4 regions of the Streptomyces sp. NPDC052036 genome follow, and region 4 is predicted to be linked to each of the others. Evidence: riboswitches for the same ligand, from Rfam matches in the RefSeq annotation. Region 4 holds a riboswitch; each other region holds the start of a gene.

What was found. A riboswitch is a leader RNA that binds a small molecule or an ion and turns the genes downstream of it on or off. The one in region 4 is predicted to bind cyclic di-AMP.
Positions count from the first base shown of each region.
Region 1: another riboswitch for cyclic di-AMP. It lies ahead of AB0L95_RS22610 (NlpC/P60 family protein); the one in region 4 lies ahead of AB0L95_RS05975 (transglycosylase family protein).
Region 2: another riboswitch for cyclic di-AMP. It lies ahead of AB0L95_RS03355 (M23 family metallopeptidase); the one in region 4 lies ahead of AB0L95_RS05975 (transglycosylase family protein).
Region 3: another riboswitch for cyclic di-AMP. It lies ahead of AB0L95_RS39280 (M23 family metallopeptidase); the one in region 4 lies ahead of AB0L95_RS05975 (transglycosylase family protein).

Region 1 is NZ_JBFAWW010000016.1:97,678-104,704, forward strand. It holds gene AB0L95_RS22600 (FAD-dependent oxidoreductase) at 1-33, opposite strand, end outside; gene AB0L95_RS22605 (PP2C family protein-serine/threonine phosphatase) at 138-1,247, opposite strand; gene AB0L95_RS22610 (NlpC/P60 family protein) at 1,476-3,002, opposite strand; cyclic di-AMP (ydaO/yuaA leader) riboswitch at 3,010-3,183, opposite strand; gene AB0L95_RS22615 (hypothetical protein) at 3,573-4,100, shown strand; gene AB0L95_RS22620 (hypothetical protein) at 4,211-4,408, shown strand; gene AB0L95_RS22625 (PP2C family protein-serine/threonine phosphatase) at 4,642-5,832, opposite strand; gene AB0L95_RS22630 (SRPBCC family protein) at 6,006-6,491, shown strand; gene AB0L95_RS22635 (cytochrome P450) at 6,623-7,027, opposite strand, start outside.
Region 2 is NZ_JBFAWW010000001.1:706,785-713,811, reverse strand. It holds gene AB0L95_RS03365 (pitrilysin family protein) at 1-553, shown strand, start outside; gene AB0L95_RS03360 (pitrilysin family protein) at 550-1,938, shown strand; cyclic di-AMP (ydaO/yuaA leader) riboswitch at 2,163-2,375, shown strand; gene AB0L95_RS03355 (M23 family metallopeptidase) at 2,388-3,140, shown strand; gene AB0L95_RS03350 (GntR family transcriptional regulator) at 3,340-4,035, shown strand; gene AB0L95_RS03345 (HPr family phosphocarrier protein) at 4,294-4,575, opposite strand; gene AB0L95_RS03340 (GNAT family N-acetyltransferase) at 4,748-7,027, shown strand, end outside.
Region 3 is NZ_JBFAWW010000058.1:12,281-19,307, reverse strand. It holds gene AB0L95_RS39285 (PP2C family protein-serine/threonine phosphatase) at 131-1,507, shown strand; cyclic di-AMP (ydaO/yuaA leader) riboswitch at 1,802-1,959, shown strand; gene AB0L95_RS39280 (M23 family metallopeptidase) at 1,971-2,984, shown strand; gene AB0L95_RS39275 (aldo/keto reductase) at 3,182-4,126, shown strand; gene AB0L95_RS39270 (PrsW family intramembrane metalloprotease) at 4,176-5,531, opposite strand; gene trmB (tRNA (guanosine(46)-N7)-methyltransferase TrmB) at 5,595-6,386, opposite strand; gene lhgO (L-2-hydroxyglutarate oxidase) at 6,580-7,027, opposite strand, start outside.
Region 4 is NZ_JBFAWW010000002.1:430,636-437,662, forward strand. It holds gene AB0L95_RS05965 (cytochrome P450) at 1-1,010, shown strand, start outside; gene AB0L95_RS05970 (transglycosylase family protein) at 1,189-2,289, shown strand; cyclic di-AMP (ydaO/yuaA leader) riboswitch at 2,500-2,667, shown strand; gene AB0L95_RS05975 (transglycosylase family protein) at 2,672-3,376, shown strand; gene eno (phosphopyruvate hydratase) at 3,676-4,962, shown strand; gene AB0L95_RS05985 (septum formation initiator family protein) at 5,063-5,539, shown strand; gene AB0L95_RS05990 (DUF501 domain-containing protein) at 5,676-6,311, shown strand; gene AB0L95_RS05995 (Ppx/GppA phosphatase family protein) at 6,308-7,027, shown strand, end outside.

The DNA.
Region 1 (7,027 bases), on a different contig from region 4:
TCCGACGATGGCTACCCGCAGGGGGCGCGGCATGATCAGGTTCCCTTCGAGCGGTGACAGACGGCTCGTCGGAAACCTTAAACTAAGGCAAACCTTACTTGGTACGCGGGTTGCCTCTATGACGTCATAAGTATGCCTTATGGCTCGCCTCGGGGCTCCGGGGTGAGGAGAAGCATCGTGGCGTCGTCGCGGACGGAGCCGCAGAAGCGCAAGAGATCTTCCCACACCTGCCGGGTCGTCGCGGTGGGCTCGTCGTCGGCGAACCGGGGGAGCCGGTCGACCAGAGGATAGAACGTCCCGGTCGCGTCCCGTGCCTCCCAGATGCCGTCCGAGGCCAGGAACAGCCGGTCCCCGCCTTCCAGCTTCCGGACGACCTCGTCGTACGTGCCCCCTTCGCTCAGCCCGATCCCGAGCGGTGTACCGGACGGCACCTCCAGCTCGGTTGCCTTGCCGTCGTGGAGCAGTACGGGCGCCGGACTGCCGCAGGCGATGATCCGTACCGTCCGGGCGTCGGGGGAGAACTCCAGCAGCACCGCCGTCGCGAACAGCTCCGCGAGCCGGGCGTCTCCCGAGTCCACGAGCAGCCTGCGGTCGAGGCGGGAGGCGACCGAGGGCAGATCGGGCTGGTCGAGCACCGCTTCCCGGAATGCCCCGAGCAGCGAGGCGACGGTCGAGACCGCCGACAGCCCGTGCCCCTGCACATCGCCCATGACCGCCCGTACCCCGGTGGGGCCCTCGCGCACATCGAAGAAGTCGCCGCCGACGAGCGTCCCGCGCTGGGCCGCGCGGTACAGACCGGCGCAGTGGACCAGCCCCACCTGCTCGCGCAGCGGCGGAACCAGCGCGTTCTGGGCCGCCTCCGCGACCGTGCGTTCGACGTTGAGCTGGGCGTCGCGATGGCTGCGCACATACGACACGAACACGCTCAGCACGGCAACGAAGCTGATCGTGAGCAGGTCCGTGCTGCCCGGCCGGTCCAGGTGGAAGACGCGGGTGTGCTGCAGTCCTACGACGAGAAGGCCGAGCCCGGCGGTGGCCGCGGGCCCGTAGGACAGGACGGCCAGGGGCGGGATGGCTCCCAGAAGGAATCCGATGTCCAGCGGCGAGGGTGCGACCAGGCTCACGATGCCCACGATGATCAGCAGGACCACGGGCAGCACCTTCACCCACCAAGGGGGTGGCGCGCCGCTCAGCCAGCCTCTGCGGTCCCTCTTGCGGTGGATCCGCTCGACAATCGGGCCTCTCACATCCCCTACGCTGCTACGCGAAACCGCCTGCCGCAATGCCGACGGCCGCCGCGTGATCGGTCCGAACTCGCAGGTGGAACGGTCGGAACAGCCGCAGGGACGTCCCTTCGGACACACTCCGCCACCGGTGATCGACGAACGGTCGCCCGCGAGCCCGGTTGAGGTCCGTCGACGGCGCCGGGGGCGAACCGAGCACGCCCGCCCCCGGGTCACGTCACGCGGGTGGCCTCACGCGGGCCGCATCACGCTGTGGATCGCCGCCTCACCGGCGTAGAGGACCGCCTCCTCGCGGATGAAGGCGCCCGGGCCCGGAGCGTGGATCATCATGCCGTTGCCGGTGCTCAGGCCGACATGGCCGGCGTCCGGATTGAAGAACACGAGGTCGCCGGGCTGGATGTCGATGAGGGGAACCACCGTGCCGACCACCGACTGGTCGCGGGCCGCACGCGGGAGAGTCACCCCGGCAGCCCTCCAGGCGGCCTGTGTGAGACCGGCGGCGTCGTACGACTCGGGTCCGGCCGCGCCCCAGAGGCAGGGCCTGCCGATCTGCGCACGGGCGAAGGCGACCGCCTTCGCGTACTTCGTGTCGTACCCCGGCTCCTGCGCCCCGCCGATCCCCAAGGGGAGTCCGGCGCCCGATACGACCTCGGCGCCGGGCAGCGGTTCGGCGGCGGGGAACGGTTCGGCGGTGGGGAACGGCTGCGGGGTGGCGAGGAACGGTTCGGGGGTGGGCAGGAATGGTTCGGGGGCGGGGAGTTCGGGTGCGGCGGGCAGGGGGTCCATGGTCGGGAACGCCTGGGGGGCGGCGAGGAACGGTTCGGCCGCCGTGGGCAGTTGAGGGTACGTCAGTGGATCCGGGGTGAGGGGAGCCGCGGGGGCGGTGGCGTAGAGGCCCGCGTCGGGCGAGGCGGCCGGGAGGTCCATGCCGAGGGCGGACGGCTGCTGCCACTGCCAGGCCTCGTGGACCGCGAGGCCGTCCTGCCCCTCCGTCGAGCGCCAGGCGTCCATCGCGGGACTGGGCTCGACCGCCGGGGACGGCGTGCCCTGCCGCGCGGACCGCTGGGCCAGCAGGTCACGGGCCGCGGAGAGCCTCTGCCGGGTGTGCTCCTTGGCGGTCTGCGGGGCGGACGACTCGGGCTCGGCGGCCCCGGCGGGCGTGACCTGGGGCGTGTCCGGCAGCTTCGGCGGGGCAGCGGGCAACGCGGCCATGGGGCCGGCGGTCAGCTCCGCAACGGGGCCGGCGGTCAGCTCCGGGACGGGGCGCGCGGCCGGTTCCGCGACGGCGGCGGTCAGCTCGGCCACGGGACGCGCGGCCGGGCCGGCGGTGAGTTCGCGGTCGGGCCGATCGGCCAGGCCCAGCTCGCGGAGAAGGAGGACGAGGTCGCTCACCGGAATACTCGCCGGTTCCGAGGGCCGGGCCGAGGACGAGCTGTCCGGCATCCTGTCGCGCGGCAGTGCCGCCGGAACGGTCGGCCCCAGACTCAGACGCGCCGCCTCGAACCACTGCCGGGCCATGTCCTCGAGTGCCGGGTCGACGCGTCGGCGATCCTTGTCGAGTACCGGGTTGGCACGCCTCTGCGTCCCCGTCGCCACCGCGCGCGTCGCGTTGAAGGTTCCGCTGTCGGTCTCCGCCCGGTCGTACAGGCTGCGGATCCGCTGCTGGACCTCGTCGCGGCTCGGACCGTCGTCCTCGGTGAACCTGCGCATGCCATGGGGGCCGAAGCCTCCTGGGCCCGGGGTTCGCTCCGGCGCCATGGGGTCGTACTCCTTCCGTGCTCCGCCTACCGGGTTAGCTGACGGGTTCGGGCGGACGGATCCGGAAGGTGTGCCCTACGGCCCCTGCCTCGGCGAGCAGTTGAGCCGATTCACCCCGTGGTCGGTTGGGTCCCCGGTTCCGGTTGCGGTCGAGGTGCATCGGATTCGGCGGAGGCCGTGCAACCCGGCGAGGTTCGCCGGAGGGAGTCGCTTGGCCTAGCCGTCAACTTAGCCAACTTGTGTGCCTGGCGTGAAGATTGAAGCGCGAAATGTCCGATACCTAAGTGTGATTTTCGTCTGGGCGTTCCCATCGAGCTTCGCTTTTCACTGATCCGCTCCTCGACCGGTCGTCGCTTTCCGGGCGGAACGGAGCGCGAGGACGCTCGCGCGCCGCCCGGTGGCGCTGAGCGCCCCGGCCGGCAGGGCGCTTCGCTCGCGCCACCGGGTCCATCGGGGCCCGATTGCGCGCTCTCGCCTTATATTTCTGATATTCCGCTATTCGGCTGGTTAAGCATGATCAGTCCGGTGCTGCGGCACGATGACGTGGAGCGATCAGGAGGGTCATCCCCCATGCGACGCAGGCCCAAGGCGGACGACTCCGACGCCCGGGCGCGCATCGCCGAACGCCGGGCGCGTGCCGACTACACCGGCGGTGTCTACGGCTCCCTGCTCGCCGCCTCGGTGGTGGTCGGCGCCGGTACCCACGGCCCGTTGCCGCGGGGCGAAATGGTGCTGCTGCTGGTCAGCACCGGCGTGGTGTTCTGGATCGCGCATGTGCACGCCCAGCTGTTCGGCGCCCGCCTGGCGCAGTCGCGCCTGGACCGCGCGACCGTCCTGCATGTGTGCCGTGACGAGTGGCCGATCGTCAAGGCAGCCGTCCCGCCGGCCGCCGCGGTCGCCGTCAGCCCGCTGCTGGGCCTGGATCTGCGGGGCACGGTCTGGCTGTCGCTCTCCGTGGCAGTGGCGGGGCAGATGGGCTGGTCGGCCGCCGCCGCACGCCATGCCGGGGCCTCCTGGCGCCTGGTGGCCGTCTCTGCCGCGATCAACCTGGTGATCGGTCTGCTGATCATCGTGTTCAAGATCGCCGTGAAGGACTGACGGCGGAGCCGTTCACCTGCCCCAGGTGAGGTGCGGGGACGCACCGGGGCGGACCATCACGGGGAGAGGCGCACGTCACCCGCCCCAGGCCATCCGCGAGAGAGCAGCTCATGCGCTATGAGATCCGTGTCGACGGGCAGATGTCGGAGACGCTGGCCCAGGCCTTTCCGGAGCTGGAGCACGTCACCATGTCCGGCCAGACCCTCCTGTTCGGCCCCGTCCTCGACGATGCGCAGGTGTACGAGCTGCTGGCCCGCTGCCAGTCCCTCGGACTGCACGTCGTGGAGATGCGCCGACTGCCGGAGTGACGCAGACCGCGCCCGCTCACCCGTTCCGGGTGAGGCCCGCCGCCGGATGCCGTGGGCACGCTGAAGGCGCCAGGGGCCGCTGTCGGGGCACACGCCCATGGGCGGCTCTGCCCCCAAGGCCGGCTGGCTGGTCTTCGGCCTGGTGCCGCCCTCCCTCGGCGTCTTCTCGTACGTCGTCGTCCGCGGCAGGGACTCCGGGTCTCTCCGCCTCCTTCAGCACCTGAGGGTGCGGATCACCCGCCCTGCGGCTGGTTCTGCGGACGGTGACGGAAGCCGTCGGCGTGAATGATCCGCGGGTGCGGACGCCCGTGATGGACGCTCGGGGTCCGGCGCAGGGCGATGAGCGCGGCGTCGTCGTCCAGGCGCCCGCCGGTGTGGGAGAGCAGATCGCGACGGATGCGGTGCAGCAGCGTCTCGGGGCACTCCTCGGTCCACTGGGCCGCGCGGTCCGCGAGCGGATAGAAGCGGCCGGCGGCGTCCCGGGCCTCGATGACGCCGTCGGTGTAGAGCAGGAGGGTGTCGCCGGGCTCGAAGGAGAACACGTCCAGGTGGTAGTCCCCCGGGTGCGCCGAGCCGATCCCCATCGGGGGTGCCGGGTGCACGCTCGGGACGGTGACCACATGACCGGGGCTGAGCAGCAGCGGCGGAGGGTGCCCGCAACTGGTCATGCGGGTGATCGGGTCGCCGTCGGGGATCTCCATCAGCAGGGCGGTGGCGAAGCGTTCGCCCAGTTCCTCGGGCGGCTCGAAGTCGGCCAGATAGCGGGTCACGCTCTGCTCCAGGGTGGCGGCCAGATCCGGCAGCGACGACTGCCGATGGCCCGCCTCACGGAAGGCACCGAGCAACAGGGCGGCCTCGCCGATGGCCGAGAGGCCCTTGCCGCGTACGTCGCCGATCAGGACGCGCACCCTGCTGTCCGCGCGGGTGGCGGCGTACAGGTCGCCGCCGATCTGCGCCTCGTCCTCGGCCGCCAGGTACAGGCAGGCCACTCTCAGGGGACCGATGTGTTCCGGCAGCGGCCACAGCAGGACGTGCTGTGCCGCTTCGGCCACCGACCGGACCTGGGCCAGTTGTTCACGGTGCCGGTCCCTGATGGCGCAGTAGACCACGATCATCACCGACAGTACGAACAGGGTGAGGATCTGCACGATGTGGTTGGTGGTGCCCAGCCCGCCGTGCAGGACGGCGATGATGATCTGCGCTATCACGGCCAGTGCCCCGATGAGGCTGGACAGGCGGGGCCCGGCGAACGAAGACGTGAGGGCAGGCGCGATCACCAGTGCGGGGCCCAGATGGATGCTCTCGGGAGAGTGGATGTCCACCACCATGATCGCGACGATCAGCGCCAGGGGGAGCAGCAGGAGGGCATGGCTCGACTGCCACGACTCTCGTAGCCCCGCGACGGCCCTTTGCCGGAGACCCATGCCTACCACCCTGCCTCGCCATCGGTCGCACGGCCACCGGGTGAAGGCCGCGCCCGCCGACAGTCGGGGCGTCACCGCCGTAAACGGGTCCTCGCCGGGTACTCGGCGCGATGACCAGGATCCGAGCGGCGGGCCCCCGGCCGGTCGCGGTCGATCAGCCGAAGGAGGCGCAGATGAGCATGGTCAGGGAAACGGTGGAGGTCGAGGTCCCCCTCCGTACCGCCTACAACCAGTGGACCCAGTTCGAGGAGTTCCCGAATTTCATGGAGGGGGTCGAGGAGGTCAGGCAGCTCGACGACCGCCACACCCACTGGACCACCAAGATCGGCGGTATCCGCCGGGAGTTCGACACCGAGATCATCGACCAGCTTCCCGACGAGCGGATCACCTGGCGTACGACCAGCGGTGACACCCGGCAGAAGGGCTCGGTCCGCTTCCAGCGCGTGGACGACATGCACACCCGGGTGGAGCTCGTGATGGACGTCGAGCCCGCCGGGGCCGTGGAGCGGACCGCGGACACCCTGGGGGTCATCGACCGGCGCGTCAAGGGAGACCTGCGACGCTTCAAGCAGTTCATCGAAGAGCGCGGGAGTGAATCCGGAGCCTGGCGGGAACGGATCCGGCCCGGTGACTCCGGCAGCCCCGGTGCGATCGGCTGAGGCCGTGGCTCGGTGGCTCCGTGGCTCCGTGGCGCCTCGCCGTCTCCGGCGGCCGGGGCGCCGCGGTGCGTCACCGTCTCCGGGCGGCCGGGGCGCCGCGGTGTGCCGTGGGCGAGGGGGCGGACGTTCGCTCAGGGACGCAGATCGCCGAAGCTGATCCGCAGGTGGCGCGGTCCGCGCAGCACCGCGTTCTGCCGGTAGGGAGGTGGGTCTTCCACCAGGCGGGGGTTGTCGAGGCGGCGGGCCAGTTCGGCCAGGGCGATCTGCGCCTCCAGTCGCGCGAGCGGCGCGCCGAAGCAGCTGTGGATGCCGCTGCCGAAGCCCAGATGCTGGATGTCCCCGCGGTCGGGGTCGAACCGGTCGGGGTCCCTGAAGCGCTCGGGGTCCCGGTTGCCCGCGGCCAGCACCAGCCAGATCCGCGATCCCTTCGGGATGGTGATCCCGCGTATCTCGATGTCCGCGATGCAGGTCCGCTGCGGCACGAGCTGCACCGGTGGCTCGTAGCGCAGCAGTTCCTCCACGATGTTGACGGCCAG
Region 2 (7,027 bases), on a different contig from region 4:
GCGTGCGTGCGACGCGGCGGACCTGGCCCTCACCATCTTCGGCGGCGGCGAGTCCTCCCGGCTCTACAACCGGCTCGTACGGCGTGACCGCACGGCCGTCGCCGCCGGCTTCGGTCTCCTCCGGCTGGCCGGAGCGCCCTCCCTGGGCTGGCTGGACGTGAAGACCTCCGGCGACATCGAGGTGCCCGTCATCGAGTCCGCCATCGACGAGGAGCTGGCCCGGTTCGCCGAGCAGGGCCCCACGGCCGAGGAAATGGAGCGCGCCCAGGCCCAGTTGGAGCGCGAATGGCTGGACCGGCTCGGCACGGTCGCGGGCCGCGCGGACGAACTGTGCCGGTACGCGGTGCTGTTCGGCGACCCCCAGCTCGCCCTGACCGCCGTGCAGCGGGTGCTCGACGTCACCGCCGAGGAGGTGCAGGAGATCGCCAAGGCCCGCCTGCGCCCCGACAACCGCGCGGTGCTCGTGTACGAGCCGGTCACTGCCGACACCCCGGAAGCCGCCGAGACCACCGCTGCCGAAGGCACCAGCAACGACGAGGAGTCGGCGAAGTGACCGAGCTCGCGACCATGGACTTCCACCCGCAGCCCCAGCCCGGCACGGCCCGGCCCTGGGCGTTCCCCGCACCCGAGCGCGGCGCCCTGGACAACGGCCTGACCGTGCTGCGCTGCCACCGCCCCGGCCAGCAGGTCGTCGCCGTCGAGGTGCTCCTCGACGCACCCCTGGACGCCGAGCCGGCCGGCCTCGACGGCGTCGCCACGATCATGGCGCGCGCCTTCTCGGAGGGCACCGACAAGCACTCCGCCGAGGAGTTCGCCGCCGAGCTGGAGCGCTGCGGCGCCACCCTCGACTCGCACGCCGACCACCCCGGGGTGCGGCTGTCCCTCGAAGTGCCCGTCTCCCGCCTCCCGAAGGCGCTCGGGCTGCTCGCCGACGCCCTGAGGGCACCGGCGTTCGACGAGAGCGAGATCGAGCGCCTGGTGCACAACCGCCTCGACGAGATCCCGCACGAGATGGCGAACCCGGCCCGCCGCGCCGCCAAGGAGCTCTCCAAGGAGCTGTTCCCGGCGTCCTCGCGGATGTCGCGCCCGCGTCAGGGCACCGAGGAGACGGTCGAGACCATCGACGCGGCCGCCGTCCGCGGGTTCTACGAGCGGCATGTGCGGCCCTCCACGGCCACCGCCGTCGTGGTCGGCGACCTCACTGGCGTCGACCTCGACGCGCTCCTCGGCGACACCCTCGGGGCCTGGACGGGGGAGGCCGCCAAGCCGCGCCCCGTGCCCCCGGTGACCGCCGACGACACCGGCCGCGTGATCATCGTGGACCGCCCCGGGGCCGTCCAGACGCAGTTGCTCATCGGCCGCGTCGGCGCGGACCGCCACGACCGGGTGTGGCCCGCACAGGTGCTCGGCACGTACTGCCTCGGCGGCACCCTGACCTCGCGCCTGGACCGCGTCCTGCGGGAGGAGAAGGGCTACACCTACGGTGTGCGGTCGTTCGGCCAGGTCCTGCGCTCCGCGCCCGACGGCACCGGCGCCGCGATGCTGGCCATCAGCGGCTCCGTCGACACGCCGAACACCGGCCCGGCGCTCGACGACCTCTGGAAGGTACTGCGCACGCTCGCCGCCGAGGGGCTGACGGACGCCGAGCGCGATGTCGCCGTGCAGAACCTGGTGGGTGTGGCGCCGCTCAAGTTCGAGACCGCGGCCGCCGTCGCGAGCTCGCTCGCCGACCAGGTCGAGCAGCACCTGCCGGACGACTACCAGTCGACGCTCTATCAGAGGCTCGCCGACACCGGCACGGTCGAGGCCACGGCCGCCGTCGTGAACGCCTTCCCGGTGGACCGTCTGGTGACCGTCCTGGTCGGTGACGCCGCGCAGATCGAGGAGCCCGTCAAGGCGCTCGGCATCGGCGAAGTGCACGTCGTACGGGCCGAGTAGACGCTCCTGGCAGGCGTCCGGAACGGCGACGTTCCGCAGGGGCCCTGGTGACGTCCCCCGTCATCAGGGCCCTTCTCCTTGGGTTTTGTCCGTATTGCCATAGAGGCTGCCCCTCTGCCCTGTGGGATGCGCTACAAACCCCACGCTCGGTTTGCCGGGGGACAGAGGGCCCTTCTAGCGTCTGTCGGGCTGTTCGTCAGGCAGTGCGCCGCACCCGCGGCACCGGACAGTCATCGCCGAGTCCCCGTACGGCGCGAGCCAGGGGAGCCGGGGACCCACCTTCTCTCGTCGCCTTCGCGGCCGGAGGGGCCCGCTCTCGTCGCCTTCGCGGCCGGAAGGGCCCACGCAGTCCCTGGGGTGAATCGGGCGCCAGCCCGTAGGAGACCTTCCTGCTCCGAACCCGTCAGCTAACCCGGTAGGCGAGAGGGAAGGAAAGGACCAGCCACTTCATGGCGTTCACCTGCGCCACCGGGAAGCACCGCCGTCCGAGCCGTATGCAGCGTACGGCCACGAACGCGATGGGCGTCGCGGCGCTCACCACCACCGGGGCCATCGGCACCCTGGCCGCCCCGGCTTTCGCCGCCGGGCACCCCGTCGAGGAGACGGGACTCATGCGGGCCGTCACCCTCGGCGACTCGGTCGCGGCGAAGATCGACGCTCAGGCCGCCGCACAGAAGCAGGCCGCCGACCAGAAGAAGGCCGCCGAGGCCGCGCGCCGGGAGGCGGCGGAGAAGGCGCGCAAAGAGCACGAGGCCAAGGAGCGCGCCGCCCGCGAGGCCGAGCGTGAGCGGCTGAACGCGTTCGTGGCGCCGATCTACCACTCGTACGTCTCCACCGGCTACAAGACCGGCGGCTCCCTGTGGTCCTCCGGCGCCCACACCGGTATCGACTTCCACGCCGCCACGGGCACGCCTGTCCACGCGGTCGGCTCGGGCACGGTCGTGGAGATCGGCTGGGGCGGCGCGTACGGCAACCAGATCGTCATCAAGATGAACGACGGCACCTACACGCAGTACGGCCATCTGTCGTCCATCGGTGTCTCCGTGGGCCAGCACGTCACCCCCGGCGGCCAGATCGGCCTTTCCGGGGCCACGGGCAACACGACCGGGCCGCACCTCCACTTCGAGGCGCGCACCACCCCGGAGTACGGCTCGGACATGGACCCGGTCGCCTACCTCAGGTCGCACGGTGTGAACGTCTGACCGCCGGCCGCCGCACGGCGCCCGTGAAGGTGACGGCCCCGGCCCCTCAGCCGGGGCCTTCGTCGTTTCGAACTCCTGTCTGTCCAAAAAATATCCATGGATTCCGGCCTGCCGTCGGAAATTCCGGCGCGCTGCAATAGAGTCGGCTGGACACACGTCGACCGGGGACGTTTCACGGGGATTAAGGCGGTGGTCGGGCATGCGTATTCCGGCGCACTCGGTATGCACGGCGATCCGTGACGACATCGTCGCGGGTCTCTACGAGCGCGGCAGCCGGCTGACCGAGGAACTCCTCGCCCGCCGCTACGGCGTCTCCCGCGTCCCCGTCCGCGAGGCCCTGCGCACCCTGGAGGCAGAGGGCTTCGTCGTCACCCGCAGACACGCGGGCGCATGTGTCGCGGAACCCACCGAGCAGGAGGCCGCCGACCTTCTGGAGATGCGGATGCTGCTGGAGCCGCTGGGGGCCGCGCGCGCCGCACAGCGTCGCACCGAGGCCCATCTCAAGGTGCTGCGCGGCCTGGTCAGACTGGGTCAGGAGCGCGTCAGGAGAGGCCCCAGCGAGGATCTGCGCTCGCTGGGCGGCTGGTTCCACGAGACCCTGGCACAGTCCTGCGGGAGCCCCGTGCTCGCCTCGACGCTCGGTCAGCTACGGCACAAGATCGCCTGGATGTACACGGTCGAGGCGCCGGTCAGCCCCGTGGAGTCCTGGGCCGAGCACGGCGGCATCGTGGACGCCGTCGCGCGCGGCGACAGTGAGCGGGCGCGCGCCATCACGGCACTGCACACCGAGCGCGCGACCGCCGCGCACCGGCTGCGTCTGCCCGGCGCGGGCGACCGCGCGGACCGAGTGAGGACTTCGCAACATGCCGTAAACGTGTCGGGAGCCCGGCATTAACACAGGCGCCGTATACAAAGAGGGATATTCCGCGAAGCCCATTTCGGCTGCCCTCGTTCTCGCGTGCCCCGATAAATCCGGCGTACGTGATTTCCGGGTGCGGTGCGGAATTCTCGCGACCGCGCCGAATTTCTCGCGCGCGCCGGGTGGAGATGCCGCCCTCGGGGCCGCGAAGCCCGCCGGGTCCGCTGCCGGGAGACGGCGAAAGCCGCGTCCCTCAGGGGTGACGCGGCTTTCGTGACCGGGGTGTCCGAAGGGTCAGACGGTCTCCGGGAGCTCCTCGAGACCCTCGGCGACCAGCTTGGCCAGACGGTCCAGCGCGGCGTCCGCGCCGTCCGCGTCGGAGGCCAGGACGACCTCCTCGCCGCCCTGGGCGCCCAGCCCGAGGACCGCCAGCATGGACGCGGCGTTGACGGGGTTGCCGTCGGCCTTGGCGATGGTCACGGGGACGCCGGACGCCGTTGCCGCCCGGACGAAGATGGAGGCGGGACGGGCGTGGAGGCCCTCGGCCCAGCCGACGTTGACGCGGCGCTCAGCCATGTGTTGCTGCCCTTCGGTTTCAGGGTTGTCTAGACCAGTTTTCCATATGGTGAAGGGTTCCCGGACCGGACGGAAGCCCCCTCCCCGGAGGGTCCGCATGCTGGACGGTCCGCGCACGGTTCCCCCAGCCTGCCTCGCGTCGTCGCCGGACGCGAGCCGTACTCTGGGGCCCATGCAGACCGCGTCGGACCGGCATGAGTACCCCGCCCACTGGGAGGCCGACGTGGTGCTCCGCGACGGCGGCACCGCACGCATCAGGCCCATCACCGTTGATGACGCCGACCGCCTCGTCAGCTTCTACGAGCAGGTCTCCGCCGAGTCGAAGTACTACCGCTTCTTCGCGCCGTACCCACGTCTGTCCGCCAGGGACGTCCACCGCTTCACGCACCACGACTTTGTGGACAGGGTGGGACTCGCGGCCACGATCGGCGGCGAGTTCATCGCCACCGTACGCTACGACCGGATCGGCGCCGACGGCATGCCCGCCTCCGCGCCCTCCGACGAGGCCGAGGTCGCTTTCCTCGTGCAGGACGCGCACCAGGGACGCGGGGTCGCGTCGGCCCTCCTCGAACACATCGCGGCGGTCGCGAGGGAGCGCGGCATCCGCCGGTTCGCCGCCGAGGTGCTGCCCGCCAACTCCAAGATGATCAAGGTGTTCACGGACGCCGGGTACCAGCAGCAGCGCAGCTTCGAGGACGGCGTCGTACGCCTGGAACTGGACCTGGAGCCCACCGACCGGTCGCTGGCCGTGCAGCGGGCGCGGGAGCAGCGGGCCGAGGCACGGTCGGTGCAGCGACTGCTGGCCCCCGGCTCGGTCGCCGTGATCGGCGCGGGCCGCACACCCGGGGGAGTGGGCCGCAGCGTTCTCGACAACCTCAGAGACGGCGGGTACACCGGCCGCCTGTACGCGGTGAACAAGGCCTTCGAGGAGGACCGCAAGGAACTCGACGGGGTCCCCGCCCACCGCTCCGTCCGCGAGATCCCCGAGCCGGTGGACCTCGCGGTCGTCGCCGTCCCCGCGGAGCACGCCCCCGAGGCCGTCGCCGAGTGCGGCGAGCACGGGGTGCAGGGCCTGGTGGTGATCTCCGCGGGATACGCCGAGAGCGGGCCGGACGGACGCGAACGCCAGCGGGATCTGCTGCGCCTCGCGCGGTCGTACGGGATGCGGATCATCGGGCCCAACGCCTTCGGGATCATCAACACCTCACCCGACGTCCGGCTCAACGCCTCCCTCGCGCCCGAGATGCCGCGCACCGGGCGCATAGGGCTGTTCGCCCAGTCCGGCGCCATCGGCATCGCGCTGCTCTCACGGCTGCACCGGCGCGGCGGAGGCGTCACCGGGGTCACCGGTGTGTCGACCTTCGTCTCCTCCGGGAACCGGGCGGACGTCTCGGGCAACGACGTCCTCCAGTACTGGTACGAGGACCCGGAAACCGATGTCGCCCTGATGTATCTGGAGACCATCGGCAGCCCGCGCAAGTTCAACCGGCTCGCACGGCGCACGGCCGCCGCCAAGCCCCTGGTCGTGGTGCAGGGCGCGCGACACGGAGGCGCCCCCCAGGGCCACGCCGTACGCGCCACGCGGCTGCCGCACGCCACGGTCTCCGCGCTGCTGCGGCAGGCCGGGGTGATCCGGGTGGACACGATCACGGAACTGGTGGACGCGGGGCTGCTGCTGGCCCGCCAGCCGCTGCCCGCCGGGCCCCGGGTGGCGATCCTCGGCAACTCCGAGTCGCTCGGCCTGCTGACCTACGACGCCTGCCTGACGGAAGGGCTGCGCCCGTTGCCGCCGCTCGACCTGACGACGGCGGCATCGGCCGAGGACTTCCACCGGGCGCTGACCGCGGCGCTCGCCGACGACGCCTGCGACGCCGTCGTCGTGACGGCCATCCCGGCGGTGGGGGAGGCCTCGGCAGGGGACGCGGCGCTCGCGCAGGCCCTCCGCTCGGCCGCCGCGGCGGCCCCCGCGAAGCCGGTGCTCGTGGTCCACGTCGAGCTGGGCGGGCTCGCCGAGGCCCTGTCCGCCGCGGCCAGCACCTCGCCCCAGGGCCGGCGCACCGACCTCACGCGCCCGGCGGGACCGCCGCCCGCCACGGTTCAGGCCCCGTCGGACGCCCGTCTGATCCCCGCCTACCCCGCCGCCGAACGCGCCGTCCGGGCACTGGCGGAAGCGGTCAGATACGCCCAGTGGCGACGCGACACCGCCGAGCCCGGCAAGGTGCCCGAGTACGACGACATCGACGAGAAGGGCGCCGCCGCGCTCATCGGAAGGCTGCTCGCGCGGGGCCAGGGCCTCACGCTCGGCACCGACGAGACCTGCGACCTGCTGGCCCGGTACGGCATCCACGCCCGCAGGGCCCTGCCCGCGCCCACCCCCGACGCCGCCGCCCGGGCCGCCCTGGCGATCGGCTACCCGGTCGCCCTCAAGGCCACCGCGCCGCATCTGCGGCAC
Region 3 (7,027 bases), on a different contig from region 4:
TTTTTTCTGTGTTCTTCACCCACTCCTCCCCCTTCCCGCCCGGGGCCTCACCTATCCCCGTCCACAGGGTGTGTACGCCGGTCGGCCCACAGCGGTCGCCCCTCGCCCGTCCTGCGGGAAGCCTGGACGGGTGGTTCAGCAAGGTGGCGCGTGGCGGATCGAGGCGCCGTGCGACGAGCAGGACAGCGGGCCAGGGCCCGGAACTCCGTACGAGGGGAGCGACATCCCGCACGAAGACACCAGCGGCGGCCCGGCCGTGAACCCTCCCCCGAAGGACAGCGAACGGCCCGCCGACCGGCCGGACGCCTGGCCCGTCGATCGGCCCGAGGGCCGACGCGACGGTCAACCCCAGGATCGGCCCGACGGTCAACCCCACGATCGGTCCGAGCACGTCCGGCCCCCGGAGCCCGGCTCGGCGGAGAGCCGGCGGAGTTCGTGCGCGCGGGCGTTTCTGCGGGCCCTGCCCGCGCTGCTCATCGGCCTCGGTGTCTGCTGCGGCCGGCTGACCCCGTCCGTCTTCCCGGCCGTCCCTCTCTTCACCGCCGCCCCGCTCGTCGCCGCGCCCCTGCAATCGCTGCGCGGCACCGTCGTCACCGGCACCGCGGCCCTCGCCGCCGTCCTGGCCGTGCACCTCGGGCTCGGCGTGCCAGGGTCGTCCGGCGCGGCCACCGAGGCGGTCACCACCGCCGCGGCCGCCGTACCCGCCGTGCTGATCAATGTGCTCGTACGCCGCAACGACGCACGCCTCGCCTCCGCCCGCCGGATCGCCGAGGCCGCCCAGCGCGCCGTACTGCCCGAGCCCCCCGCGCGGATCGGGGGGCTCCGGATCGCCGCCCGGTACGAGGCGGCGCAGGCCGACGCCTATATCGGCGGCGACCTGTACGCCGTCCAGGACTCACCGCACGGTGTACGGCTCGTGGTCGGGGACGTGCGGGGCAAGGGGACGGGTGCCGTGGCCGCGGTCGCCGTCGTGATCGGCGCCTTTCGGGAGGCCGCCGAGCAGGAGGCCACGCTGGAGGCCGTCGCCCAGCGCCTGGAACGGGCGCTGTCGCGCGAGGGCATCCGCCGGGACGGTCCCGACACCGACGAGGAGTTCACCACCGCGGTCCTCGCGGAGATCCCGCACGGGGAGGAGGGCGTCGTGCGGATCGTCGACCGGGGGCACCCCGCCCCCCTGCTTCTGCTCCCGGACGGCACCCTGCGCGAACTGGAGGCCCGCGAGCCGGCGCTGCCGCTCGGCATGGGCGACCTCGCCCTGGGGCCCGACCGCGCGGAGAAGTGGGACTTCCCGCCCGGTTCGACGCTGCTCTTCTTCACAGACGGCGTCTCGGAGGCACGGGACGTGCGCGGCGAGTTCTACGATCCGGTCGGCCGCCTCGTCGGCCGGGTTCTGCCCACGCCCGGCGCCGTGCTGGCCGCCGTCACGGAGGACGTCGCCCGCCACACCGGCGGTCAGGCCACGGACGACATGGCGCTGCTCGCCGTGCGCCGGTCCGAGCACCCCTGAACCCCTCGCAGGGCCAGGCACCCCTGAACCCGTCGAAGGGCCAAACACCGCTGAACGTCCGACCCTTGTCACGGTGGGTGAGCAGGGGGCCTCTCTCGCATAACAACTGACGTACCGTCAGAACGGATGGGGTGGATGGGGTGCGGTCAACTCGCCCGTTTTCCACCGTTCCTGTCGTTAAAGTCCTGGCCAGAAGCGTTAATGATCTGTCCGAAGAGCTTGGAATCCAGGCCTGGCGTCTATTAACGTTCGATAACGCAGCGCGGTCGTCCCAGCCGTCATCAGAGGCGGCTCCGTGCCCGTGTGCCGAATCCCGCGAGGGAGCCGGGGAACCACCACCTTGGGGTGAATCGAGCGGATATCGCCGTGTCAAAACGGTTGGTATACGCGCGTAGGAGACCTTCCTGCTCCGAACCCGTCAGCTAACCCGGTAGGCGAAACGGAAGGAAAGGAGTGCGCCCACGTGGCGTCCAACCGGCCTGCCGAGAGCACCTCGTTCGCTCCCAGCGGCACGCAGACGATCGGCTTTGCGTCCCGCCCCGACGAGGGCCCCTGGGAGGAGTGGAATCCCACCGAGGATTCCGTCCGCCCCGTCCGCGGTCGGCACCGCGTCACCAAGCAGCGCGGCGGCGGACTCGCCCGCAGCTCCACCGTTCTGGGCGTTGGCGTGATGGCCGCGGTCGGCGCGGGCGGCATGGCCACCGCGCAGACCGGCAAGCCGCCGGTGCCCATATCCCTCCCCGATCTCTCCTCGGTCACCCACTCGGCCAAGGAGCTCATCGGAGAGGACACCAGCGCCCCCGAGGGCTCCGCCACCGCCCTGAGCGCCGCCGGAGTGAGCACCGCCGACTCCGCCGCGGGCACCGAGGACGCGGGCGAGGCGCTGCGCAGCCGGATCATGCAGCAGGCCGAGTCCCAGCAGGACCGGATCGCCGCGGCGGCCGCACAGGCCGCCGAGGACGCCGCCACGAAGAAGGCTGCCGCAGCGGCGGCCAAGGCCCAGGACACCGCCAAGAAGGCGGTGGCGGCGGAGGTCAAGAAGAAGGCCGAGGCCGCCCGACTGGCAGAACTGGCCAAGCAGTTCACGCTGCCGACCTCCTCGTACACCCTGACCTCGCGCTTCGGTGACGCCGGCGCCATGTGGTCCTCCGGCTACCACACCGGCCTCGACTTCGCCGCCCCCACGGGCACGCTCATCAAGGCCATCCACAGCGGCACCGTCACCCAGGCCGGCTGGGCGGGCTCGTACGGCTACCGCACGGTCCTCACCCTCGACGACGGCACCGAGCTGTGGTTCTGCCACCAGTCGTCGATCAGCGTCAGCGTCGGCCAGAAGGTCTCCACGGGCGACGTCATCGGCCGCGTGGGCGCGACCGGCAACGTCACCGGGCCGCATCTGCACCTGGAGGTCCACCCGGGCGGCGGCAGCGCGATCGACCCGATGGCGTGGCTGCAGAGCAAGGGCGTCAACCCCTGACATCCGCGTCCGCGCCCTTCTCCCCGGCGCGTGCCACTTCCTGAACCCCGGCGGTCCTGGCGACAACCCCCGATGTCAGGGCTGCCGGTCAGGCGTGTCCACGTCCTTCCGGCCGGAACCCGGCAGGCCGGAATTCACCCATGTGGAACAGCCTCCGACCGGAATAATGACTTCCGGATCGAGTGCTGAAGTAGCACATGACTTCCCTTCGCAAGCTCGGCTCCTCGGACCTCGAGGTCTTCCCCCTCTCCCTCGGCGGCAACGTCTTCGGCTGGACCGCCGACGAGGCGCAGTCCTTCGCCGTGCTCGACGCCTACGCGGCGGCCGGCGGCAACTTCGTCGACACGGCCGACGTCTACTCGGCGTGGGCACCCGGCAACAAGGGCGGCGAGTCCGAGACCGTCATCGGCAAGTGGGTCGCGGCGCGCGGCAACCGCTCCGACGTGATCATTGCGACCAAGGTCAGCCAGCACCCCGAGTACCAGGGGCTGGGGGCCGCCAACATCAAGGCCGCGGCGGACGCCTCCCTGCGCCGCCTGGGCACCGACTACATCGACCTCTACTACACGCACTTCGACCAGCCCGAGGTGCCGGTGGAGGAGATCATCGGCGCGCTCGACGAACTGGTGAAGGCGGGCAAGGTGCGCGCCATCGCCGCCTCCAACATCTCCGCCGAGCGCCTGCAGGCGTCCCTCGACTTCTCCGAGCGCGAGAACCTGGCCCGGTACGTGGCGCTGCAGCCGCACTACAACCTGGTCTCGCGGGACACCTACGAGGGCCCGCTGCAGGACGTCGCGGCCCGCGCGGGCCTGGCGGCCGTCCCGTACTACGCCCTCGCGTCCGGCTTCCTGACCGGCAAGTACCGGCCGGGCACGACCGTGGACTCGGCGCGCGCGCAGGGCGCGGGCAAGTACCTGGAGACCGAGCGCGGCCGGCATGTGCTCGCGGCCCTCGACGAGGTCGCGCAGGAGCGCGGCGCGCAGATCCCGACGGTGGCCCTCGCGTGGCTCGCGGCCCAGCCGACGGTCGCGGCCCCGATCGCCTCCGCCCGCACGGTGGAGCAGCTGCCCGCGCTGCTGGCGGTGGCGGACCTGACCCTGACGGAGAAGGACCTGGCCAGGCTGACCGAGGCGTCCGCGTAAACGCGGCATCCGACGAGGGCTGTCCCCGCATCCGGGACAGCCCTCGGCTCTACGGCCGATAGGGGTTGTGCGAGGGATACGCGGGATACGCGGGATACGGCGTCGTCGGCCCGTACCGCGGCGCCGGGTACCACGGGACGTGCCCGTACCCGTAGCCGTAGCCGTAGCCGGGCCAGACCGGCAAAGGCATCGGCGCCGTCGTGTGCGCCGCGTGCGCCAGCGCAGGCCGTGCCACCGCACGCCGCGCCCACAGCGCGGAGAGCAGCTCACCCTCCCGCTCGCCGAAGTCGGCTCCCGCCCGGCCGCGGCGCCCCCGGTGCCGCAGGAACGCCAGTGACGTCGCATACGCCTCGTACTCCGCGACCGAGCGTGCCGCCGCCTTCCCGAAGTGCTGCCGCGCGTACTGCCGGGCCAGCCGGCGCGCCCGCATGGAGCCGAGCACGAAGGGTTCCGCCGGCCCCAGCCACCCGGTGGCCGCGTACGCAGGAAGCTCCTCCCGCACCGTTCTCAGCTCCCGCTGCCGTGTCCAGATCACCAGCCAGGTCAGCAGGGCGAACGCGGGCGCCATGAAGGACGCGTACACCGCGAAGAACCCGTACTCGCCGAACGACGAGGATCCGTTCCACATCGAGTGCATGCCCATGGCGAGCAGCAGCCCGCCCAGCGGCATCAGGACACGGCGTGCCCGCCGGTGCTCCGCCGACATCGCCGCGACACCGAATCCGATGCCGGTGAGCACGGTGAACAGCGGATGCGCGAAGGGCGCCATCACCACCCGGACGAAGAAGGTCGCGGCGGTCACGGAGGCGAGGCCCCGCCCGCCGCTGAGCTGGTCCGTGCCGAAGGCCGTGCCCAGATAGAGGATGTTCTCGGTGAAGGCGAAGCCGGTCGCGGTGACCCCGGCTATCACCACCCCGTCCACGATCCCGGTGAAGTCCCGTCTGCGGAAGAGGAAGACCAGCAGTACGGCCGCCGCCTTCGCGGACTCCTCGACGATCGGCGCTATCAGGGTCGCGCCGAGCGTGTCGGCGCTGTGCGGGTCGGCGGTCGCGGTGGCTATCCACCGGGTCGCGAAACTGTTGGCGACGATCGCGATGAGCGCGGCCGCACATGCTCCCCAGGCGAAGGCGAAGATCATGTTCCGCCAGGGCCCGGGTTCCACCCGGTCCAGCCAGCGGAACGCGGCGACCAACAGCGGCACGGGCAGCACCGCGAGTCCCAGTCCGACCAGGAACCCCTCGGTGCCCGTCTGCTGCCGCACCAGGGCGAGGATGACGAGGCCGGAGAGCGCCAGGAGCGTGGCCGGCGCACCGTAGCGCACCCACCGACGCTGCCACCAGTGCGGATGCCGGCCCTCGCCCGCGTTGCCGTCGGGACGCATCGGATACGGGGGACAGGTGGCCACGGAATCGACCCTAACGAGACAGGGGCGCCGCCCGCGACGGTGCCCGGCGGGCCCGCGGGGCGCTCAGTCGCCGGCGGAGGGCTGGTCCCGGTGCTGTACGCGCCGGAACAGCAGGTCGTTCACGACATGCCCCTTGTCCAGCCCCTGACCCTCGAAACGGGTCAGCGGACGGAATGCGGGACGTGGCGCGTAACCGCCCTCGGGCTGGGTGTTCTCGAGGCCGGGGTGCGCGGTGAGCACCTCGAGCATCTGCTCGGCGTACGGCTCCCAGTCCGTCGCGCAGTGCACCAGCGCGCCCGGCTTGAGGCGGGCGGCGGCGAGCGAGAGGAACTCCGGCTGGATCAGGCGCCGCTTCTGGTGACGCTTCTTGGGCCAAGGGTCGGGGAAATAGACACGCAGGCCGTCGAGCGCGTCGGGCGCGAGCATCTCGCGGAGCAGGATGATCGCGTCGCCGTTCGCGACCCGGAGGTTGGTCAGGTGGTTCCGCTCGGCGAGAGCCAGCAGATTGCCCTGGCCGGGGGTGTGCACGTCGACGGCGAGAATGTTGGTGCCCGGGTCGTCGGCGGCCATCCGCGCGGTGGCCTCGCCCATGCCGAAGCCGATCTCCAGCACCACGGGCCGCGGGTTCCCGAACAGCTCGGTCAGATCCACGGTCCGCTGCCCGTCGATGTCCAGGCCCCACACGGGCCACAGCCGCTGCAGGGCGTCCGCCTGCCCGGCCGTCACCCGGCTGCGCCGCGGCTGGAAGCTCCGGATCCGCCGCTCGAAGTGGGACCCCGCGGGATCGGCCTTCGGCCCGCCGGGGAACCGTGGCTCCCCCTTGGCCCTGCTGCGGTCCGGGGAGGCTCCGGGGATGCGCTGGAGCCGGCCACCGGCGGTGGCCTCGGGGTCTTCGGGGGCGAAATTCAGAGAGTCAGACACAGTGGCATCAATTTTAAGGGGAGCGCGGTGACAGCTTGCCGGGCCCGGTGAAAGGGAGCCTGCCCGGTCCGTCGAGGGGGGCGGGCGGTGGCGGCGTGCCCAGGGATCGCGGGTGGCGGGTGGTGGCTCACTCCCGGTCCAGCACCGTCAGGGCCCGGCGTGCGACCTCCCGCCCGATCGGCAGCGAGGCGGTGGCTGCGGGCGACGGCGCGTTCAGCACATGCACCGCCCGTGCCCCCTCCCGGACCAGGAAGTCGTCCACCAGCGTCCCGTCCCGCAGCACGGCCTGTGCACGGACCCCCGCCGGGGCCCTGACGAGGTCGTCCGCGCGGACCGCCGGCAGCAGTCTGCGCACCGCCTGCGTGAACGCCCCCTTCGACACCGACCGCCGCAGCTCGCCCGCCCCGTACCGCCAGTGCCGCCGGGCTATCCGCCACGACCCCGGCCAGGCCACCGTCGCGCCGAACTCCCGCGGTCGTACGACCCCCCAGCCGTATCCCTCGCGGGCCAGCGCCGGGACCGCGTTCGGTCCGATGTGGACCTCTCCGTCGATGCCCCGGGTCAGATGCACCCCG
Region 4 (7,027 bases):
ACCCGCCGGACCACACCCGGCTGCGCCGACTGGTCTCCAAGGCGTTCACGCCCCGCCGCGTCGCCGAGTTCGCGCCCCGGGTGCAGGAGCTGGCCGATCAGCTCATCGACCGGTTCGCGGACCGCGGATCCGCCGACCTCATCCACGAGTTCGCCTTCCCGCTCCCCATCTACGCGATCTGCGACATGCTCGGCGTCCCCCGCGAGGACCAGGACGACTTCCGGGACTGGGCGGGCATGATGATCCGCCACGGCAAAGGCCCCCGGGGCGGGGTCGCGCGGTCCGTGAAGAAGATGCGCGGCTACCTCGCCGACCTCATCCACCGCAAGCGCGAGGCACTGTCCGAGACACCCGGCCCCGGCGAGGACCTCATCTCCGGGCTGATCCGCGCCTCCGACCACGGCGAGCACCTCACCGAGAACGAGGCCGCCGCCATGGCCTTCATCCTGCTCTTCGCCGGGTTCGAGACCACCGTCAACCTCATCGGCAACGGGACGTACGCCCTGCTCACCCACCCCGGGCAGCGGTCCCGCCTCCAGACCTCGCTCAGCCGTGGCGAGAGGGACCTCCTGGAGACCGGCGTCGAGGAACTCCTGCGCTACGACGGCCCGGTCGAGCTGGCGACCTGGCGGTTCGCGACCCGGCCGCTCTCCATCGGCGGGCAGGACATCGCCGCGGGTGATCCCGTCCTCGTGGTGCTCGCCGCCGCGGACCGGGATCCTGAGCGGTTCGCCGATCCCGATGTCCTCGACCTCTCCCGCCGTGACAATCAGCACCTCGGCTACGGGCACGGCATCCACTACTGCCTCGGTGCGCCCCTCGCCCGGCTGGAGGGACAGACCGCGCTCGCCACGCTCCTCACCCGACTCCCGGACCTGCGACTCGCGGCGGATTCTGCCGATTTGCGCTGGCGTGGAGGACTCATTATGCGCGGATTGCGCACGCTTCCGGTGGAGTTCACACCGATTCCGAAGGAAGATCACCGCTGTACCGCCGACGCTGCGGACTGAGGTGGCGGACACGCCGACGGTCACGAAAAGGTGACATTTTCTCAACTCCGTAATCTTCACGTGATCTGTGCTGCATTAACTTGTGACAAGTGATCGACTGCGGATACCTTCACGCAGCAACGCGGCGGTACGCCACAGCCGCCGCGTTGGCCCCTGCAGTCGTGTGAAAGGCAACCGCATGCTCTCCGGGAACGGCCGACACCGTCGCCCCCGCCAGGCTCCGGCACTCCTCGTCGCCGCAGGGGTCACCGGCTCAGCGATCGCGATCCCGCTCCTGGCCGCCACCGGTGCGAGCGCGGCCAGCGGTACGACCTGGGACCGCGTCGCGGAGTGCGAGAGCGGTGGTTCCTGGAGCGCCGACCACGGCAACGGCCACTACGGCGGACTCCAGTTGACGCAGGAGGACTGGGACAAGTACGGCGGCCTCGACTACGCCCCCAGTCCCGACCAGGCGAGCCGCTCCCAGCAGATAGCCGTCGCCGAGAAGGTCCTGGACCACCGGGGCGTCTCCGCCTGGGGTACCTGTGGCGTGGTCTCCGGCCTGGGCAAGGACTCGGCCGCCGCGGACGTCGACACGGGGGTGGGCGACCACTCCTCCGGCGGCGGCGCCGTCTTCTTCTCGGACACCGGGGTGGGCTTCGGGCCGTCCGACGCGTCTGACGGATCCCAGTCGTCCACGTCCCACCACTCGTCGGGGGCGTCGGACTCGGCCAAGCCGTCGGACTCGTCGGACTCGCCGTCGACATCGCCTTCGTCGTCTTCTTCTTCCTCCGAGTCGCCGTCGTCCTCCTCGTCTCCGTCTTCCTCCGACTCCCCGTCGTCCTCGCCTTCCTCCTCCTCGCCGTCCTCGACGGCGACGGACGACTCGACCGGGGGCGACGAGAGCGAGAGCGGATCGGACGGCCTTCTCGGCACGCTCTCGGGCACGACGAAGAGCGACGAGTCGGACAAGGTCGGGCAGAGCGGGGCGTCTTCGTCCTCCGGTGCCGGCCGCCACCGCGGCGACAACGCCGACGAGGGCGACGCGGACGGCCGCACCGGCGAGTCGGCCGGCCGTCATGCCTCGCGCGGCTCCGCCGCCGGGCGCGAGACCGTCGACGACTCGTACCTCGTCCGCCTCGGAGACACTCTGTCGGGCATCGCCGACTTCCTTGACCTCAAGGGTGGTTGGCACGCGCTGTACGACGCGAACAAGAAGGAGATCGGCGCCGACCCCAACCGCATCGTGCCCGGTCTGAGTCTTGTGGTGACGTCCGGGCTGTCCGGCGACGGGTCCTGAACCGCCGTCCGAACTGCCGCCTCGACGAGGCCACTTCACGCCCCGCTTCGCGCTGAATGTCCGGTTTGGCGAGAGTGAGACATGAGTCTCATAAGCCTTGATCGTCTTTGAAATTCGGTGCGTCGCCTGCTTACGGTCGTGACCGCTCGCCATAGCGGGCCCCGACGGTCGCAACGCCGAATCCTGCCAGCGGCCGTACGGGAACAGTCGACGCTTCGAGCGCCGTAGGCAGGAGCGGGGGACCCAAGGTAGGTGCCGTGCCCGGGAGTTGACCGGGTGCGGCTAGGGGTGGAGCCGTGCGCCGGGGAGGCGCGCGGCCGGGCAACTCAACCGGCCCGAACCCGACAGCTCACCTCGCAGGCGTCGGTGAGGGGATCGAACCATGCTGTGTTCAGGCAAGGGCAAGCACCGCCGTCCGTCCAAGGCCGTCCGCGCCATCGCGCTCGCCGGTGTCACCGGCGCCGCTGTCGCCGGCCCGCTGATGGCGGCCGGCAGCGCCTCCGCCGCCACCGCCTCCCAGTGGGACGCCGTCGCGCAGTGCGAGTCCGGCGGCAACTGGTCCATCAACACGGGCAACGGCTTCTACGGCGGCCTGCAGTTCACCAACTCGACCTGGGCCGCCTACGGGGGCACCGCCTACGCCCCGCGCGCCGACCAGGCCTCCAAGGGTCAGCAGATAGCCGTCGCCGAGAAGGTCCTCTCGGGCCAGGGCAAGGGTGCCTGGCCGGTCTGCGGCACCGGTCTGACCAGCGCCCCCTACAACGGTGCCGCGGCCTCCACGGGCACCTCCACCGGTTCCACCGGCTCCGGCGACTCCGTGAAGAGCACCACCACCCGCTCGACCGAGCAGCAGGCGGCGGGCCGTTCCGCGCAGCGCCCGGCCCCCCGGACGACCGTCACCACCCCGACCGGCAAGAAGGTCAAGAAGGGCGACGGCGAGTACAAGGTGGTCCAGGGCGACACCCTCAGCGCGATCGCCCAGAAGCACCACGTCCAGGGCGGCTGGGAGAAGCTGTTCCAGCTGAACAAGGACATCGTCGAGAACGCCGACCTCATCTACCCGGGCCAGCAGCTGCACCTGAAGTGACAGCTCTTCGGCGTCCGGCCCGCGGCTTCCCCCCGGCCGCACCCCCCACGGTCGGCGCCGCCTGAGGACCCGCCCCGTCCCCACGGGCCCCCCGCTCCGGTGCGTGCACCCCCGAACGCACCGGAGCGGGGCTTTTTGCCTCGGCGTCCCTCCTTCGTCACCCGCTCTTTGTTCCGCGATGGAACAATGTGTACCGTCACCCTGTCCGCGGGACGGTCGGTCGGCTGGCCGATGCCCCGGGACGGTTAGGCTCTAGTCGCAAGGTGCCCCGCACCCCCAGCGTCACATCCATGAAGGAGATGCTCGTGCCGTCCATCGACGTCGTCGTAGCCCGGGAAATCCTGGACTCCCGAGGCAACCCCACGGTCGAGGTCGAGGTCGGCCTCGACGACGGCAGCACGGGTCGTGCCGCCGTTCCGTCCGGCGCCTCCACCGGCGCCTTCGAGGCCATCGAGCTCCGCGACGGCGACCCCAACCGCTACCAGGGCAAGGGTGTCGAGAAGGCCGTCCTCGCGGTCATCGAGCAGATCGGCCCGGAGCTCGTCGGCTACGACGCCACCGAGCAGCGCCTGATCGATCAGGCGATGTTCGACCTGGACGCCACCGACAACAAGGGCTCCCTCGGCGCCAACGCCATCCTCGGCGTCTCCCTCGCCGTGGCCCACGCCGCCTCCGAGGCCAGCGACCTCCCGCTCTTCCGCTACCTGGGCGGCCCGAACGCGCACCTGCTGCCGGTGCCGATGATGAACATCCTCAACGGCGGCTCGCACGCCGACTCCAACGTGGACATCCAGGAGTTCATGATCGCCCCGATCGGCGCGGAGTCCTTCTCCGAGGCCCTGCGCTGGGGTACCGAGGTCTACCACACCCTCAAGAAGGTGCTGAAGCGCAAGGGCCTGTCCACCGGCCTCGGCGACGAGGGCGGCTTCGCCCCGAACCTCGGCTCCAACCGTGAGGCCCTCGACCTGATCCTCGAGGCCATCAAGGAAGCCGGCTACGCCCCCGGTGAGCAGATCGCCCTCGCCCTCGACGTCGCCGCCTCCGAGTTCTACAAGGAGGGCAAGTACCTCTTCGAGGGCAAGGAGCGCTCCGCCGCCGAGATGACGGAGTACTACGAGGAGCTCGTCGCGGCCTACCCGCTCGTCTCCATCGAGGACCCGCTGTTCGAGGACGACTGGGCCGGCTGGAAGGTCATCACCGACCGTCTCGGCGACAAGGTCCAGCTCGTCGGTGACGACCTGTTCGTCACCAACCCCGAGCGCCTCGCCCGCGGCATCGAGGAGGGCACCGCCAACGCCCTGCTGGTCAAGGTCAACCAGATCGGTTCGCTGACCGAGACCCTCGACGCCGTCGAGCTGGCCCAGCGCAGCGGCTTCAAGTGCATGATGTCCCACCGCTCCGGTGAGACCGAGGACGTCACCATCGCCGACCTGGCCGTCGCCACCAACTGCGGCCAGATCAAGACCGGTGCCCCGGCCCGCTCGGAGCGCGTCGCCAAGTACAACCAGCTGCTGCGCATCGAGGAGATCCTCGACGACGCCGCGGTGTACGCCGGCCGGAGCGCGTTCCCGCGCTTCAAGGGCTGAGCACGCAGGGCAACGCCTTAGCCAGTCGTCCGTACGTCCCCGTACGCGGTCCCGTACCGTGTGCGGGGACGTACGCACGTGTGAAGGGGAGGCGGAAGACATGGCCGTGAAGGACCGTGACCGGTTCTCCACCGCGACCAGGCTGCGGCTGCTCGGCGAGCAGACGGCGGCCCGGGTCTACCGTTCCCAGACCAGACGGCAGGCCCGCCGTTCCCGGCTCACCGGCCGGGCCGCGCTGCTCGCCCTCGTGCTGTGCTCGCTGATCGTGGCGCTCGCGTACCCGATACGGCAGTACGTCTCCCAGCGTGCCGAGATCGCCGGCCTGGAGCGGCAGCGCCAGGAGGCCCGCGACCGGGTCGAGCAACTGCGCGACCTCAAGGCGCGCTGGCAGGACGACGCGTACGCGGAGCAGCAGATCCGGCAGCGGCTGCACTATGTGATGCCGGGCGAGACCGGGTACATCGTGGTCGACCCGGACCCGGCCAGACAGTCACGCGTGCACCGGACGGCCTTCGCACGCCCCTGGTACACCGGCGTCTGGGACGGGGTGGACAAGGCCGACGCGTCGGACCGCTGACCCGCCGAACCCCTCCCGCCGACCCGCCGGACCCCGCCCGCCGCACCTGCCGAATCCCGCCGGATCCCGCCATCCCGTCGGATCCCGCCACATCCCGGCAGAGACACAACAGAGACCAAGAGAGACTTCGTACCGCATGGAAACGCCCCCGCCGCCCACCCCGCCCACCGAGCCCACGGACGCGGATGTCGAGGCCATCCAGCAGCAGCTCGGCCGCACCCCGCGCGGGCTGCGCGCGATCGCGCACCGCTGCCCGTGCGGGCAGCCGGACGTCGTGGAGACGGCGCCGCGGCTCCCCGACGGCACCCCCTTCCCGACGACGTACTACCTGACGTGTCCGCGCGCCGCCTCCGCGATCGGCACGCTGGAGGCCAACGGCGTCATGAAGGAGATGACGGAGCGTCTGGGGGCCGACCCGGAGCTGGCCGCCGCCTATCGCGCCGCGCACGAGGACTACATCGCCCGCCGCGACACCATCGAGGTCCTGGAGGGCTTCCCGAGCGCGGGCGGCATGCCGGACCGGGTGAAGTGCCTGCATGTGCTCGTGGCCCACTCGCTGGCCGCCGGGCCGGGGGTCAACCCGCTCGGCGACGAGGCGATCGCGATGCTGCCGGAGTGGTGGCGCAAGGGGTCGTGTGTGACGCCCGCGGGGCCGCCGTCCGGCGACGAGTGGGAGGTGGAGACGACGGACACCGGCTGGTTCGCCGTCCAGCCCGTCCAGGCTCCGGCCTCCGAGGAGAGCCAGGCCGCGGAGAAGGAGAAGGACAAGTGACACGCGTCGCCGCCGTCGACTGCGGTACGAACTCCATCCGGCTCCTGGTGGCGGACGCCGATCCCGCCAGTGGTGAACTCGTCGAGCTGGACCGGCGGATGACCATCGTCCGGCTCGGCCAGGGCGTGGACCGGACCGGGCGGCTCGCCCCGGAGGCCCTGGAGCGTACGTTCGCCGCCTGCCGTGAGTACGCGGAGATCATCAAGGGGTACGGCGCCGAGCGGGTGCGTTTCGTCGCCACGTCCGCCTCCCGGGACGCCGAGAACCGGGACGAGTTCGTCCGCGGGGTCCTGGACATCCTCGGTGTCGAGCCCGAGGTCATCTCCGGCGACCAGGAGGCGGAGTTCTCCTTCATGGGCGCGACCAAGGAGCTGGCGGGCCGGGAGGACCTCCCCAGGCCCTGTCTGGTCGTGGACATCGGCGGCGGCTCCACGGAGTTCGTCGTCGGCGACGACCGGGTGGACGGTGCCCGGTCCGTCGACATCGGCTGTGTCCGTATGACGGAGCGTCACCTCGTGCACCACGGTGTCGTCACCGACCCGCCCACCGAGGAGCAGATCGCCGCCATACGGTCCGACATCGCGGCCGCGCTGGACCTGGTGGAGCAGACCGTGCCGCTGCACGAGGCGCACACGCTGGTCGGCCTCGCGGGCTCGGTCACCACCGTCTCGGCGATCGCCCAGGACCTCCCCGAGTACGACTCCACGAAGATCCAT